2 regions of the Mesorhizobium sp. WSM4983 genome follow, and region 1 is predicted to be linked to the other one. Evidence: predicted binding sites of a transcription regulator. Region 1 holds the regulator's gene; the other holds the start of a gene.
What was found. Region 1 encodes LexA, which represses DNA repair genes until DNA is damaged. Its sites were predicted from a motif close to TGTTCNNNNTGTGTTCNG; they were not measured.
Positions count from the first base shown of each region.

Region 2: parE (DNA topoisomerase IV subunit B) is a predicted target of LexA. The motif match lies at 2,681-2,698, and genes of this name have one in related genera.

Region 1 is NZ_JARTVM010000001.1:189,057-196,946, forward strand. Features, by position in the region: gene trpC (indole-3-glycerol phosphate synthase TrpC) at 1-300, shown strand, start outside; gene moaC (cyclic pyranopterin monophosphate synthase MoaC) at 303-782, shown strand; gene P9254_RS01040 (molybdopterin molybdotransferase MoeA) at 784-1,989, shown strand; gene lexA (transcriptional repressor LexA) at 2,106-2,840, shown strand; gene P9254_RS01050 (ComEC/Rec2 family competence protein) at 2,824-5,286, opposite strand; gene gltX (glutamate--tRNA ligase) at 5,389-6,813, shown strand; gene gltA (citrate synthase) at 6,995-7,890, shown strand, end outside.
Region 2 is NZ_JARTVM010000001.1:532,049-539,938, reverse strand. Features, by position in the region: gene P9254_RS02780 (FUSC family protein) at 1-517, opposite strand, end outside; gene parE (DNA topoisomerase IV subunit B) at 561-2,615, opposite strand; gene cpaB (Flp pilus assembly protein CpaB) at 2,869-3,807, shown strand; gene P9254_RS02765 (type II and III secretion system protein family protein) at 3,889-5,283, shown strand; gene P9254_RS02760 (hypothetical protein) at 5,288-5,563, shown strand; gene P9254_RS02755 (AAA family ATPase) at 5,577-6,791, shown strand; gene P9254_RS02750 (CpaF family protein) at 6,788-7,890, shown strand, end outside.

The sequences.
Region 1 (7,890 bases):
CATGACGAACAGGAGATGGAACGCGCGCTTCGCCTCTCGTCGCGGCTGATCGGCATCAACAACCGCGATTTGAGAACCTTCGAAACCAGCCTCGACGTTTCCGAGCGGCTTGCCGCCATGGTCCCGGACGACCGGCTGCTGGTCAGCGAGAGCGGCATCTTCACCCATCAGGACTGCCGGCGGCTGGAAAAGAGCAAGATCGGCACCTTCCTCGTTGGCGAAAGCCTGATGCGGCAGGCCGACGTGGCCGCCGCGACCGCCCTTCTGCTGACGGGCAAGGCGCCGGCCGAGGCCGTTTGAGGATGCCCGCGCTTACGCATCTCGGCGCCAAGGGCGAAGCCAACATGGTCGATGTCGGCGGCAAGGCCGAGACGACGCGCACGGCCATCGCCGAAGGGTATGTCACCATGCAGCCGGAAACGCTGGAGATGATCCTGGCCGGCGACGCCAAGAAAGGCGACGTGCTGGGCACGGCGCGCATCGCCGGCATCATGGCGGCCAAGAAGACGCATGAGCTCATCCCGCTTTGCCATCCCCTCCTTCTCACCAAGGTTGCCGTCGAGATCGAGCCCGACCACGCGCTCCCTGGCCTGAGGGTCAGCGCGCTTGCCAGGGTTACCGGCAAGACCGGGGTGGAAATGGAGGCGCTGACCGCGGCGTCGGTCGCCTGCCTCACCATCTACGACATGGCCAAGGCAGCGGACCGCGCCATGGCGATTTCCGGCATCAGGCTGGTCGAGAAGACCGGCGGCAAGTCGGGCGACTACAAGGCCGGTTCTTAGCATGGCTTTGCTTCCGGTCGCCGAGGCGCTCCAACGCCTGTTGGACGGCGCGACCGCGCTGCCAGGCGAAAGCGTGCCGCTGGCCGAAGCAGCCGGCCGGGTGCTGGCCGACCCGGTGGTGGCTCTGCGCACCCAGCCGCCCTTCAATGCGTCGGCGATGGACGGCTATGCCGTACGGGCCGCCGACGTAGCCTCGGCGCCGGCCCGGCTCTCCGTGATCGGCATGGCGCCCGCCGGGCGTGGCTTCACCGGCTCTGTCGGCAAGGGCGAGGCCGTGCGCATCTTCACCGGCGCGCCGCTCCCCGAAGGCGCCGATACCATCGTTATCCAGGAGAATGTCCGCGATCTCGGCGGCGGCGGCATCGAAGTGACCGAGCCGACCGCGGAGGGACGCAACGTCCGTCGCCGCGGCCTCGACTTCTGCGAGGGCGACCTGCTCCTCGAAAAAGGCCGCCAGCTCGATCCGGCGGCGCTTTCGCTGGCGGCATCGGCCAACCATCCGAGTCTCAACGTGGTGCGGCAGCCGCTGCTCGCCATCATCGCCACCGGCGATGAATTGCTGCCGCCGGGCAGCGCGCTCGGCCCCGACCAGATCATCTCGTCGAATGCCTGTGGCGTCACAGCTACGGCCCAGTCGGTCGGCGCGCGCTCGCTCGACCTCGGCATCGCCGCCGACCGCAAGGACGCGGTCGCGGCCCTGGTCAAGAAGGCGGTCAAGGCCGGCGCCGACGTCATCGTCACGCTTGGCGGCGCCTCCGTCGGCGACCACGACTTGATCCATGACGTGCTGACCGGCGAAGGCATGCAGCTCGACTTCTGGAAGATCGCCATGCGTCCCGGCAAGCCGTTGATGTTTGGCCGGCTCGGCGACATTCGCTGCATCGGCCTGCCCGGCAATCCGGTCGCAAGCCTGGTCTGCTCGCAGGTGTTCCTGAAGCCGCTTCTGGCGCGGCTGGGCGGCCGGTCCTGCCGGCAGGAAATCCGCACGGCCCGGCTAGGCGCCGCAATGCACGCCAACGATCTGAGGCAGGACTATGTGCGCGCCGTGGTCCGCGAAGATGCGGGGGGGTTGATCGCAACACCGTTCGGCATCCAGGATTCCTCGATGTTGAGGATGCTCGCCGATGCCAATGGCCTGATCGTGCGCCAACCCTTCGCACCGGCGGCTGAAGCCGGCGAGGAATGCACCGTTCTGATGTTACGCTGAACAAAACGTCAACACATTCACTAAACTTTAAACGGTTGCGGAACACAACTGGAACAGATAGTGTTTGTTCTGGGTTTGTTTTTCTGATTCTGGTTTCAGAACCCATGGGGGCCGCCATGCTGACGCGCAAACAACATGAACTGCTGATGTTCATCCATGAACGGCTCAAGGAAAGCGGCATTCCGCCGTCTTTCGATGAGATGAAGGAAGCGCTCGACCTTGCCTCGAAATCGGGCATCCACCGCCTGATCACGGCGCTGGAGGAGCGCGGTTTCATTCGCCGGCTTCCGAACCGGGCGCGTGCTCTTGAAGTGCTGCGCCTACCTGACTCGATCGCGCCCGGCCTCAATGCGGCGAAGAAATTCTCGCCGAGCGTCATCCAGGGCGGCCAAGGCAATCTCGGCCGCCAGATCAAACCCGCGGCGCCCGCCCGCACGCCGACGCCCAGCAATGACGACGACGCCGTTTCAGCCGTCTCCATCCCGGTGATGGGTCGCATTGCCGCCGGCGTGCCGATCGACGCCATCCAGCACCAGACGCATTCGATCACAGTGCCGCCGGACATGATCGCGGGCGGCGAGCACTACGCGCTCGAGGTCAAAGGCGATTCGATGATCGAGGCCGGCATCTTCGACGGCGACACGGTCATCATCCGCAACGCCAGCACTGCGAGCCCCGGGGAGATCGTCGTGGCGCTGGTCGATGACGAGGAGGCGACGCTGAAGCGCTTCCGCCGCAAGGGCGCCTCCATCGCGCTCGAGGCTGCCAATCCGGCCTATGAGACGCGCATCTTCGGTCCCGATCGCGTCAAGGTTCAGGGCAAGCTCGTCGGGCTCATCCGCCGCTACTGAGGGGCTGCGGCTTGGCTTTCGGCTTCTCGGGCTTCTTGTAAGGCGCCAACCCCCTCGCCTCACGCGAGTAGCGCCGCTGTTCGTGCCAAGGGCGGTACGGTTTTTCGACGGCGTATTGAATGGTTGCTCGCGCCGTCGCCGATTGCGGATCGAAGAAGACGGCGGCACTGCCGTCGCGCGCGAGCTGCCGCTTGGTGACAACGAGGACACGCGGATCGCGGCAGGGATTGTAGGCCGTGGCGTCGTTGATGACGATGAGGTCTGCGAAGTCGCAGGCAGGCCGGGCAGCTTCGCGTTTTTCGGCGAGCGCGACGATCGCGCCTGATGGATGCCGGCCAATGCAGAGATCGCCCGTGCAGTAAAAGGGCGATCCAGGCGGCAGGTCGACGGGATCGGCTATGTCCAGCGTGCCCTTGGCGAATGTCTCCGGCGGCACGATCGTTTCGGCCTTGAGCGCGCGTTTCCAGTTATCGGTGGTGAACTCGTTCGAGCGGGCACGATTGATGGCGAGTTCGCCGCCGCCGATCGGCATCGCCACCAGATGCGCGTCCTCCGAGATCAGCAGGTCGGGCGTGCGCACCTGCGGGATCATCATGACGGCCGCGGCAGCGAAAGGAATCGCGGCCAGCCTGAGCCACGTAGTCGCCATCGTGGCGATGACGAGCGCGATCGTCGCCAGCAGCACCGAATGGATCGAGATCAGGCCCACGGCATCGACCGGCGACCACTCCGAAATCCACGCCGAGATCGCGATCATCGCCGCCAGGCCCTTGCCCATCAAATAGAGGAAGGGCCCGTCGAAGCCGAACGGCATCATGACCGCGCTGGCGACGGCGAGAAACATCACGATCGTGACGATCGGCATGATCGCGAGATTGGCCAGCAGGCTAAGCGGCGAGACGCGCTGGAAATGCCAGATGGCAAACAGCGCCGTGGCACTTCCGGCAATGATCGACGTCATCGCGGCGCCACCTGCTCCGACTGCCAGTTTGTGCGACATGAACCGCAGGAACGAACGCTTTGCCGGCGGCGCTCTCACCTTGCCGGCGCGGTAGTCGGACCAGCCGGCATAGGCGCCGACAAGGGCGGCGGTTGCCGCGAACGACATCTGAAAGCTCGGGCCAACCACTTCATGCGGCGACACCAGGATGACGGCGATGGCCGAGATCGCCAAATTGCGCATCGTCAGCGCGGCGCGGTCGAAAAGCACGGCGATCAGCATCACGGCCAGCATGATGAAGCTTCGCTCGGCGGCGACCACCACGCCGGAGATGAGGAGGTAGGCGGCGATCGACATAAGCGCGATTGCCGCGGCATATTTCTTCACCGGCCGGCGTGACGAAAAATCCGGGAACAGCGCAAAGGCGCCGCGCAGCAGAAGCATGACCGTGCCGGCGACCAGCGCCATGTGCAGGCCCGAAATCGAGATGATGTGATAGATGCCGGTCCGCCGCATCGCCTCGTTGATGTCCTCCGGAATGCCGGCGCGCACGCCGACGATCAGTGCGGCGGCAATTTCGCCTTCGGGTCCGCCGACGGTGCTTCTGATGTGGTCGGCAATATTTTCGCGCGCGTTCTCGATGGCCGAGGCGATGCTCGTCTGGCCGATCGGGTCGGTTGGCGGAATGAGTTTCGGGTCGCCGAGGAAAAATCCGCTGCCGCCGATGCCGGAAAAATAGCTGTCGAAGGAAAAATCATAACTTTCCGGACGGACCGGCCCTGTCGGCGGCAGGAGCCGCGCGTAACCCGTCACCAGCGATCCGGCCTTCATGCCGGCCGGGATCCTGCGTGCCGAGACCCTGACGCGATCCGGTGCGTAGCGCAGCTTTGGATGCGCGGTCGAGACGAGATCGATGGTCAGCCTGACGCGGCCATTGGCCATTTCCTCGGCGATGACGACGCGGCCTGTCAGCCGCGTCTGGATTTCGGAGCCGAGCATCGGTGTAGCGGCGCGCCAGGTCTCGACCTTCGCGGCGACGAAGCCCAGCGCGCAAAACAGCGCCGCCATAAAGACCAGGTGTGTCTTCAGCCAGGGGCGCGAAACCGCCGCGCATAGAGCCATCAGCGCCACCGCCGCCAGCGGTCTGTAAAGATCCGGCTCGGCGCTCACGGAATAATAGAGTATCACGCCGGCGGCCAGGAACACCGGCACCAGCAGGAAGCCGATGCCGCGGTCGAGCTCGGTTGAGGCTGCCTCGGCCACACCCCGGCGAAACACGGAAAACGAGGCACGGCGGAACCGCCTGCGGATTAAGTCGATGGCCGCCGGCGGAGGAGCTTGTAGCGAAGCATCGCCGTCCGGCGGCAAAATCTCGGTGGCCGGACGCGGTACGGGAACCAAAACCGGTACTGCCTCGGCAGGTATGGTGTCGGCAAACAGCAGGCGCTCGCTCACGCCAGCCGCCGTCTCCTCGCCCTCCTCCGCACCCCGGCCACGTCCAGCCATCGGGTCTGCCCCTTGCGCCCCAGACCTCCTATGCTACATGAACGCCCACCGCGCGAAAGTCCGCGCAATCATGCCCGCTTCAGAGCTTCTTCCGAGAGTTCCATGTCCGACAAGGTCGTCACCCGCTTTGCCCCCTCGCCCACCGGCTATTTGCACATCGGCGGGGCGCGCACGGCGCTGTTCAACTGGCTCTACGCCAGGCACACCGGCGGCACGATGCTGCTGCGCATCGAGGACACCGACCGCGAGCGCTCCACCGAAGCGGCGACGGCCGCTATCCTGGACGGGCTGACCTGGCTCGGCCTCTCATGGGACGGCGAGGCCGTGTCGCAGTTCGAGCGAGCGCCGCGCCACCGTGAGGTGGCAGAGGAGCTCGTACGGCTGGGCAAGGCCTATTACAGCTATGAGACGCCTGCCGAGCTGGAGGCGATGCGCGAGGCGGCGCGGGCCAAGGGGCTGCCGCCGCGCTACAATGGCCAGTGGCGCGACCGCGACCCCTCCGAGGCGCCTCCCGGCGTCAAGGGCGCCATCCGCATCAAGGCGCCGACCGAAGGAGAGACCGTCGTGCACGACCGCGTGCAGGGCGAGGTGCGATTCCCGAACAAGGACCTCGACGACTTCATCATCCTGCGCTCGGACGGCAACCCGACCTACATGCATGCCGTCGTCGTCGACGATCACGATATGGGCGTCACCCACATCATCCGCGGCGACGATCACCTGACCAACGCCGCGCGCCAGACCGTAATCTACAACGCCATGGGCTGGACCGTGCCGTCGATGTCGCACATCCCGCTGATCCATGGTGCCGACGGCGCCAAGCTGTCGAAGCGCCACGGCGCGCTCGGCGTCGAGGCTTATCGCGCCATGGGCTATCTGCCGGAGGCCGTGCTCAACTATCTGGCCAGGCTCGGCTGGAGCCACGGCGACGACGAGGTGATGTCGATCAAGGATATGATCTCCTGGTTCGACATCGCCGACGTCAACAAGGGCGCCGCCCGGTTCGACTTCGCCAAGCTCGAGGCGCTGAACGGCGTCCATATGCGCAAGATGGACGACAAGGCGCTATTTGATATTCTCGTAGCCACCCTGCCCTATCTCGAGGGTGGCCCGGCGCTTGCGGCCAAGCTCGACGACAGGCGCCAGGCACAGCTGCTTGCTGCCATGCCGGGCCTCAAGGAGCGGGCAAAGACGTTGGTCGAGCTCGTCGATGGAGCCGGCTTCCTGTTCGCCGAGCGGCCCTTGCAGCTCGACGAAAGGGCTGCGGGGTTGCTTGGCAGCGACGCCCGCGCCATTTTGCGCGGTACCCATGCCGCGCTCGCCGCGATCTCCAGCGAATGGAGCGCCGCAACCGCGGAAGCCGCTATTCGCGACTTTGCGCAGGCCGGCGGCCATAAGCTCGGCGCCGTGGCCCAACCGCTGAGAGCCGCGCTCACCGGCCGCAGCACCTCGCCCGGCGTGTTCGATGTACTCGCCGTGCTCGGCCGTGAGGAGAGCCTGGCGCGGGTTGCGGATCAAATCGATTAGGAGCGAACTGGCCCAAGAAGATTGGCATTGAAAGGTGTGTTTCGCAGTGCAACATTAGGCCTTGGCCCAATCTGGCACGCACCTCCTAAAATGCGGTGGCAAGTTCGCGCATTCCGGTGATTTCGACGTGTCGTTTGCAGGAACTGCCTTGCCGGCATGAGAAAACATAAAGGAGTTTGCAATGAGCGAAGCTGCGACAAAACTGGAATCGGGCGGCAAGGCGCGTGAGTCGACCGCAAGGCTCGAGTTCGCCGGCAAGACGCATGAATTCAAGGTGCGAAGCGGCTCGACCGGGCCCGACGTGATCGACATCGGCGCGCTGTACAGCACCACCGGGGCCTTCACCTACGATCCCGGTTTCACCTCGACGGCAAGCTGCGAGTCGGCGATCACCTTCATCGACGGCGACGCCGGCATCCTGCTGCATCGCGGCTACCCGATCGACCAGCTCGCCGAGCACGGCGACTTCCTCGAGGTCTGCTATCTACTGCTCTACGGCGAATTGCCGACCAAGGCGCAGAAGGACGACTTCGACTATCGCGTTACGCGCCACACCATGGTGCATGAGCAGATGTCGCGCTTCTTCACCGGCTTCCGCCGCGACGCCCATCCGATGGCCGTCATGTGCGGCGTGGTCGGCGCGCTGTCGGCCTTCTACCATGACTCTACCGACATCTCGGACCCATACCAGCGCATGGTCGCCTCCATGCGGCTGATCGCCAAGATGCCGACGATCGCGGCGATGGCCTATAAATACCACATCGGCCAGCCCTTCATTTACCCGAAGAACGATCTCGGCTTCGCGGCGAACTTCCTGCATATGTGCTTTGCCGTGCCGTGCGAGGAGTACAAGATCAACCCGGTGCTGGCGCGCGCCATGGAGCGCATTTTCATCCTGCACGCCGATCACGAGCAGAACGCGTCGACCTCGACGGTTCGTCTCGCCGGCTCTTCGGGCGCCAATCCGTTCGCCTGCATCGCGGCCGGCATTGCCTGCCTCTGGGGCCCCGCGCATGGCGGCGCCAACGAGGCGGCTCTCAACATGCTGGGCGAGATCGGCCATGTCGACCACATCCC
Region 2 (7,890 bases), 340 kb from region 1:
GGATCAGCCGGCTGGTGACGCCGGCGCAGACGATGCCGAGGACAATTTCGGCGCAGCGCGCGACAGCGAGATCGACGACGAGATGCGCCTGCCCGAATGCCGGCAGGCTGATGATCATCGCTGTATAGCCGGCAAGGGCGGCGCCATAGGCTTCCGGATTGCGCAGCAGCGAGGAAACGAGGGTGCTGACGCCGATCCATAGTGCCAGCACCGTCACCAAGAGCCAGGGATTGGTGCCGAACAGCGATGTGATGCCGATCGCCGCCAGGCCGCCGGCCAGCGTACCGAGCAGGCGGTAGAAGCCTTTCGCCAGCACCATGCCGGCGACCGGCTGCGCGCCGATGAACACGGTCATCATCGCCCACTGCGGATGATCGAGCTTTAAGGCGTAGGCGGCAAGCAGCGCGATCAGCCCGGCAGAAACCGTGCGCAGGGCGAAGATCCAGTCCGAGCGCGTCGGCTGGGTCAGCTCACTTAACGGTGTCCCGGCTAGATCCTTCAGCCGCGTCCAGGTCACATGCAAGTCTCCGTCCCGGAGCCTGTTATGGACCAGTCCGCGTTCAGATATCCAGCACGTCGGCCTCGGCGAATTCGGCGCGTTCCTGGATGAAGCGGAAGCGGGCCTCGGGCTTGGTGCCCATCAGCGCGTCGACGGCGTCCTTGGTCGCCTGCTCGGCATCGATCACGTCGACCCTGAGAAGCGTGCGCTTCCTCGGGTCCATCGTGGTTTCCTTGAGCTGCGAGGCCATCATCTCGCCAAGGCCCTTGAAGCGGCCGATCTCGACCTTGCCGCGCCCGGTGAATTCGGTGCGAAGCAATTCGTCCTTGTGCGCGTCGTCACGTGCATAGGCCACCTTACCGCCCTGACGGATCGAATAGAGCGGCGGCACGGCCATATAGAGATGGCCACCGCGGATCAGGTTAGGCATCTCCTGGTAGAAGAAGGTGATCAAAAGCGAAGCGATATGCGCGCCGTCGACGTCGGCGTCGGTCATGATGATAACGCGGTCGTAGCGCAGGTCCTCGTCGCGATATTTCGAGCGCGTGCCGCAGCCGAGCGCCTGGATCAGGTCGGAAATCTGCTGGTTGGCGGCAAGCTTGTCGTTGCCGGCGCTGGCGACGTTGAGGATCTTGCCGCGCAGCGGCAGCACCGCCTGGCTGGCGCGGTCGCGTGCCTGCTTGGCCGAGCCTCCGGCCGAGTCGCCCTCGACGATGAAGATCTCGGCGCCGGCCGCGGCGTTCTGCGTGCAGTCGGCGAGCTTGCCCGGCAGGCGCAGCTTGCGTACCGCGCTCTTGCGCGAGACTTCCTTTTCCTGGCGCCGGCGCACACGCTCGTCGGCGCGCGCGATCACCCATTCGAGAAGCTTCGAGGCTTCCTGCGGGTTGTCGGCCAGCCAGTGGTCGAACGGGTCGCGGATGGCGGTTTCGACGATGCGCATCGCCTCGATGGTGGCCAGCCTGTCCTTGGTCTGGCCGACGAATTCCGGCTCTCGGATGAATACCGACAGCATGCCGGCGGCCGAGATCATGACGTCCTCGGTCGTGACGATCGAGGCGCGCTTGTTGCCGATGAGGTCGGCATAAGCGCGAAGCCCGCGCGTCAGCACGTTGCGGAAGCCCGCCTCATGCGTGCCGCCCTCGGGAGTGGGAATCGTATTGCAGTAGGAGTTGAGGAAGCCGTCGCCGCCGAACCAGGTCACCGCCCATTCCAGCGAGCCGTGGCCGCCCTGCTTGTCGCTTTTGCCCGCGAAGACTTCGCGCGTGACCTGGAATTCGTCGCCGAGGGTGGCCTTGAGGTAGTCTTTCAGGCCGCCCGGGAAATGGAACTCGGCTTTGGCCGGAGTTTGATCCTTTTCCTTGATCAGCGAGGGATCGCAGGTCCAGCGGATCTCGACGCCGCCGAACAGATAGGCCTTCGAGCGCGTCATGCGGTAGAGCCGGGCCGGCTCGAAGGCGGCGCCTTTGCCGAAGATCTGCTCGTCGGGATGGAAGCGGGTCCTGGTGCCGCGGCGGTTGTGCACCTCGCCGAGGTGCTCCAGCCCGCTCACCGGAACGCCGCGCGAGAAGCGCTGGCGATAGAGCTGGCGTCCGCGCGCGACCTCGACCTCGAGGTGGTCGGACAGCGCGTTGACTACGGATACGCCGACGCCGTGCAGACCGCCGGAGGTCTCGTAGACCTTGGAGTCGAACTTGCCGCCCGAATGCAGCGTCGTCATGATGACTTCGAGCGCCGGCTTCTTGAACTTCGGATGCGGGTCGATCGGAATGCCGCGGCCATTGTCGGTGACGGTAAGAAATCCGTCCGCCGAAAGCTCGACGTCGATGAAGGTCGCGTGGCCGGCCACCGCCTCGTCCATCGAATTGTCGATCACCTCGGCGAAGAGGTGATGCATCGCCTTGTCGTCGGTGCCGCCGATATACATGCCTGGGCGGCGGCGCACCGGCTCCAGCCCCTCAAGCACCTCGATGTCGGCGGCGCTGTAGCTCTCGCTGCCGTCGCGGGCGGCGGCCGAGCGCTTCGCGGCCTGCACCAGCGGATCGGCCGGCCGCGAGGGCGCGCGTACTTGCTGGGGCTGCTTTTCCGGGTTGCCGAAAAGATCGCTGGTGTCGTCCATGCTAGCCATTGTGTCCGGTACTGCGAATCACTCCTCGATACTGCCACGCTTTTGGCGGGCGAACGAGTTCCTGTTCCGTTCAGGGATCAAACTGTCTCTTATTCCAAAACCATTCGATAACCAAGCCGCCGGAAATAGGGCGGGCTCCACCCCTTCGGATTCCTGATTCTTTAACATTAACGCCTAGCGTGAGCCTCAACGGCAAAAGACCACGGGGCGTCAGGGGTTCGTTGTGAAGGGCAGGGCCATAACCATGATCGGCATCGCAGCCGTTTTCGGCGCGATCTCGATCTTTGCCGCGGACTTCTGGGTCAAAAGCCAGGCGAGGGCCCAGTCCGAGCAGAAGACGGCATCGATCGTGGTGCCGCACGAGCCCAAAGTCGAGTTCAAGACCATCGTCGTGGCGAATGCGCCGCTGCGCTACGGCATGCAGCTCGACCGGTCGCAACTCACCGAAATTCCGTGGCCGCAGGATTCTCTGCCGCAAGGCGCCTTCCCGACCGTCGACAAGCTGCTGGCCGAAGGCAGCCGCGTCGTGCTGTCGCCGATCGAGGTCAACGAGCCGGTGCTGCTCGCCAAGCTGTCGGGACCGAATGGCCGCGCCACACTTTCCAACATGCTGTCGCCGGGCATGCGGGCAGTCACCATCCGCACCGACGAGATCGCCGGCGTCGGCGGCTTCATCACGCCGGGCGACCGGGTCGACGTCGTGCTGACGCGCGATGCCGGCGAAATCCAGGAAGTGTCCAAGAACGCGCAAGGGGCAGCCGGCTCGACGGTCACGTCCGAAATCGTCGTCTCCGACGCCAAGGTGCTTTCGGTCGGGCAGGGCGCGGACGAGCGCAAGACCGAGCCGCAGGTCGCCAATTCCGTCACCCTCGAGGTCACGAACGAAGGGGCGCAGAAGGTAGCGCTCGCCCGCACCGTCGGCTCCTTGTCGCTGTCTTTGCGGTCCGCCGCCGATGCCAGCGCCAGCGGCAACGGGCTTACCACCATCTCTTCCTTCGGCGGTTCGGTTGCCGCGAGCGCCGAGGCAAGCGCCGCCTCGCTGGTCAAGGCGGTGGCGAAGGATCCGGAGGAGCCAAAATTCAAGACGGTGATCGTGTCCCGTGGCACGAAGGTGGAGGAATACAAGGTTCCCTCCAAGCCCGCCGAGGGAGACGTCGTTCCTTCCAAGGAACAAGAACAATAGCCGGTGGGGACCGGCGGGAACGGGACAATGCATGTGTTGAACAAAGAACGGACGACGAGAGGGCTGCGCCTTCTGCGTGCAATGGCGGCGGGCGCCTTTCTGGCAGCCGCCGGAATGCTGGCCTTTGGGGCGCCGGCCCAGGCAAACAACGACGTCGTATACGTCTCGGCGACCAAGAACGCCTCGATCAAAGTCGCCAAGGGCAAGCCCAAGACGATCATGACGAACGCGGCCTTCTATCAGATCGTCATCGGCGATCCGGAGATCGCCAACGTCAATCCGCTGACCGACAAGTCCTTCTATGTGTTGGGCAACAATCTCGGCACCACCGGCATCGCGCTGTTCGATCAGAACAAGCAGCTCGTCGGCACCATCGACATCGAGGTGACGCTGGACACCGACCAACTGGCCAACACCATCCGCGCCAGCGTGCCGGATGCCAAGATCAAGGTCGGTTCGGCCAACGGCCGCGTGGTGCTTTCGGGCGAGGCGGAAGACGCGGTCGCGGCCGACAAGGCGAGCAAGATCGCGTCGCGCTTCTCCGGCAATGAGGAAGTGATCAACTCGGTCAACATCTCGTCCTCGCAGCAGGTTCAGCTCAATGTCCGTTTCGTCGAGATCAACCGGCAGGCGGGACAGGATCTCGGTGCCAAATACGGGGCCAACTTTGCCTTCGGCGTCGGCGGTCGCGACGTCATCATCGACCCGGGCACCGTGCCGACCGCCGGGACCGGCGAGATCATCGGCCGGTTGCTTTCCAACGGGGTTTCGATCGACATCGCCATCAAGGCGCTGGAAGAGCGCGGTCTCGCCCGGCGGCTGGCCGAGCCGAACCTGATCGCCCGCTCTGGCCAGACGGCGAGCTTCCTTGCCGGCGGCGAGTTCCCGATCCCGGTGTCCGAGGACAACGGCAAGATCAGCGTCAGCTATAAGAAATACGGCGTCGGTCTGGATTTCACGCCGACAGTGCTCAAGGGTGGACTGGTCAGCCTCGATATCGCGCCGGAAGTTTCGTCGATCGATCCCTCTGCGTCGATCGAAGTCAGCAGCGGCATTTCCATTCCTGCCTTCATCGTGCGTCGCGCCAAGACGTCGGTCGACTTGAAAAACGGCCAGAGCTTCATGATCGCGGGCCTTCTGCAGTCGCAGAACGACATCACCACCTCGCGCCTGCCGGGGCTCGGCAAGCTGCCGGTTCTCGGTCCGCTGTTCTCCTCGAAATCCTATCAGCGGCGCGAGACCGATCTGGTGATCATCGTCACGCCCTACCTGGTCAAGCCGGTCGACCCGTCGAAGAAGATGGTCGAACCCACCGACGGAACGCGCCCGCCAAGCAATGCCGACTACTTCCTGAACAACACCGAGGAAGTCGACGCTTCCGCTCCCAAGCGCCCCTTGGCGCTGGCCGACGGCAGCGGGGCCCGTCCGGTGGCGGCGACCACGTCGGGCCATTTCCTCGATCTGCCGAAGGACTGAAGCCATGCGTCTGGCTCCTTGCATCGCTCTGCTGCTCGCCGGCGCGCTCTCCGGCTGCACCAGCGACGACTATGTGCGCACCGAAGGCGTGTCTCCGGCCGCCGGCAACGCCCAGGCGTCCAACACAGCCATGCAGATGGTCGACCCCTGGCAGTACGGCGTCCAGAACACCAGGCTCCTGGTGCCGGCTCCGAGCACGAGCTCCACGGCCAATGCCGCGGGCGCGAAGGCCGGCGCGGCGCCGGCTTCGACGACATCGGTATCAACGACAGCAGACTGATGAGCTGACGACCATGGCATCGGGCACCAAGACCAAGAAGATCCTGCTCGTTTCGACCGATCGGGCGTTTTCGCAGGACACGCGGACGGCTTTCGCTGCATCCGAGGTCATCGAGCTTTTGACGGTCGAGAAAAGCGTCAACGAACTGCGCGGCGAGGTCCAGGAGACCGATTTCGGCGCCGTCATTGTCGACATGGACGCGGCCAAGCTCGAAGAGATCGAGTCGCTGCAGCGCATCATGCGCAGGATCGAAGGCCGCGTGCCCGTGGTCGTCGTCACGCAGGAATTCAATGCGGCGGCGGTGCGCATCCTGGTTCAGCTCCAAGTCGCCGACTTCCTGGTGAAGCCGATCACCACCGCCGATCTGGTGCGTTCCGTCATTCGCGCGCTGCAGGGGCCGGGGCGGGAGGAAAACTCCGAATCGCAAATCTACACCTTCATGCCGGCGGCCGGCGGTGTCGGCACCACCACGCTTGCCCTGCAGACCGCCTTCCAGCTGCACCATTCGGTGACGCGCGGCGCCTCGACCTGCGTGGTCGACCTCAATTTCCAGCAAGGCGCCTGCGCCGAATATCTCGACCTCGAACCACGCTTCGACATCACCGAAATCGAGAACCAGCCCGAGCGCCTCGACCGGCAGCTGCTGGACGTCATGCTGTCCAAGCATGCAAGCGGCCTCTGCGTGCTGGCGGCGCCGACGCGCCCTTCCGAAATGCGCTCGTTCAAGACCGATGTCGTGGTGCGCATGCTCGACCTCGTCTCGGCCTATTTCGACAATGTCGTCATCGACATGCCGCGCACCTGGTTCCCGTGGACCGAGACGGTGCTGCTCGGCTCCAACAAGCTCTATATCGTGGCCGAGATGACGGTGCCTTGCCTGCGCCACACGCAGCGTCTCATCCAGGCCATCTACGAGACGGCCGGCAAGGAAGTGAAGCCGAACGTCATCGTCAACCGTTTCGAGCAGAAGATGTTCGACAGCGGCATCAAGCAGGCCGACGTCCAGGATATCCTCGGCGAGCACTTCGTCGGCGGCATCTCCAACAACTACCGGCTGGTGCGCGAGGCCGTCGACCGCGGCGTGCCGCTGCACGACATCGATCCGAACGCCAATGTCGTCAATGACCTGAAGAAAATCATCCTGCCCGAGGAGGCGGTGGCAACGACGGCAAAGTCGAAGTCGCTGTTCGGCTTCGGCAAGGGCCTCCTGAAGAGGAAAGCAGGATGAGCAGCCGCTTCTCCAACCTGCAGAATCGCGATGTCCGTCCGCTGCGGGCGCCCGAACCCGCGCCCGTTGCGCATCACGCCGTGGTCATTCCGACGACCCGCAAGCCGGCGCCGCCGAAGCCGGAAGCAGCACCCGCAAAGAGCGCCAACAAGGTGCTCGACGCGCGCGTGCGCATCCACCGCATGCTGCTCGAAGAAATCAACCTCGTCGCGCTGGAGCGGCTGCCCAAAGACGAAATGCGCCGCCAGGTGCATGAGTTCGTCTCGGAAAAGACCCGTCAGGAGCGGATGGCGATCAACACCGCCGAGCTCGACGCGCTGGTGGACGACATCGTCGACGAGATGGTGGGTCTCGGCCCGCTGGAGCCGCTGCTCAAGGATCCGGAGATCAACGATATCCTGATCAACGGTCATCAGAACTGCTTCGTCGAAAAGCGAGGCAAGCTGCAGCAGGTCCATATCCCGTTCAAGGACGAGGCGCATCTGCTTCGGATCATTAATAAAATCGTCGCGGCCGTCGGCCGTCGCGTCGATGAATCGCAGCCGATGGTCGACGCCCGCATGCTCGACGGCTCGCGTTTCAACGCCGCGATCAGGCCGGTCGGCGTCGACGGGCCGCTGGTGTCGATCCGCAAATTCTCCAAGAACAAGCTCGGCCTGCACAAACTGGTAGAGTTCGGCGCAATCACCCAGAACATGGCCGAGGTGCTGGCGGCGGCCGTGCATGCGCGCAAGACGACGATCATCTCCGGCGGCACCGGAACCGGCAAGACGACGATGCTCAATGCCTTGTCGGCCTTCATTCCCGAGGACGAGCGCCTGATCACCATCGAGGACGCCGCCGAGTTGCAGCTGCAGCAGCCGCATGTCGCGCGCATGGAGACGCGCCCGGCAAACATCGAGGGTCATGGCGAGCTGAAGCAGCGCGATCTGGTCAAGAACGCGCTGCGCATGCGGCCCGACCGCGTCATCCTTGGCGAGTGCCGCGGCGAGGAGGCCTTCGACATGCTGCAGGCGATGAACACCGGCCATGAAGGGTCGATGGCGACCATCCACGCCAACACGCCGCGCGACGCCATATCGCGCCTCGAACAAATGCT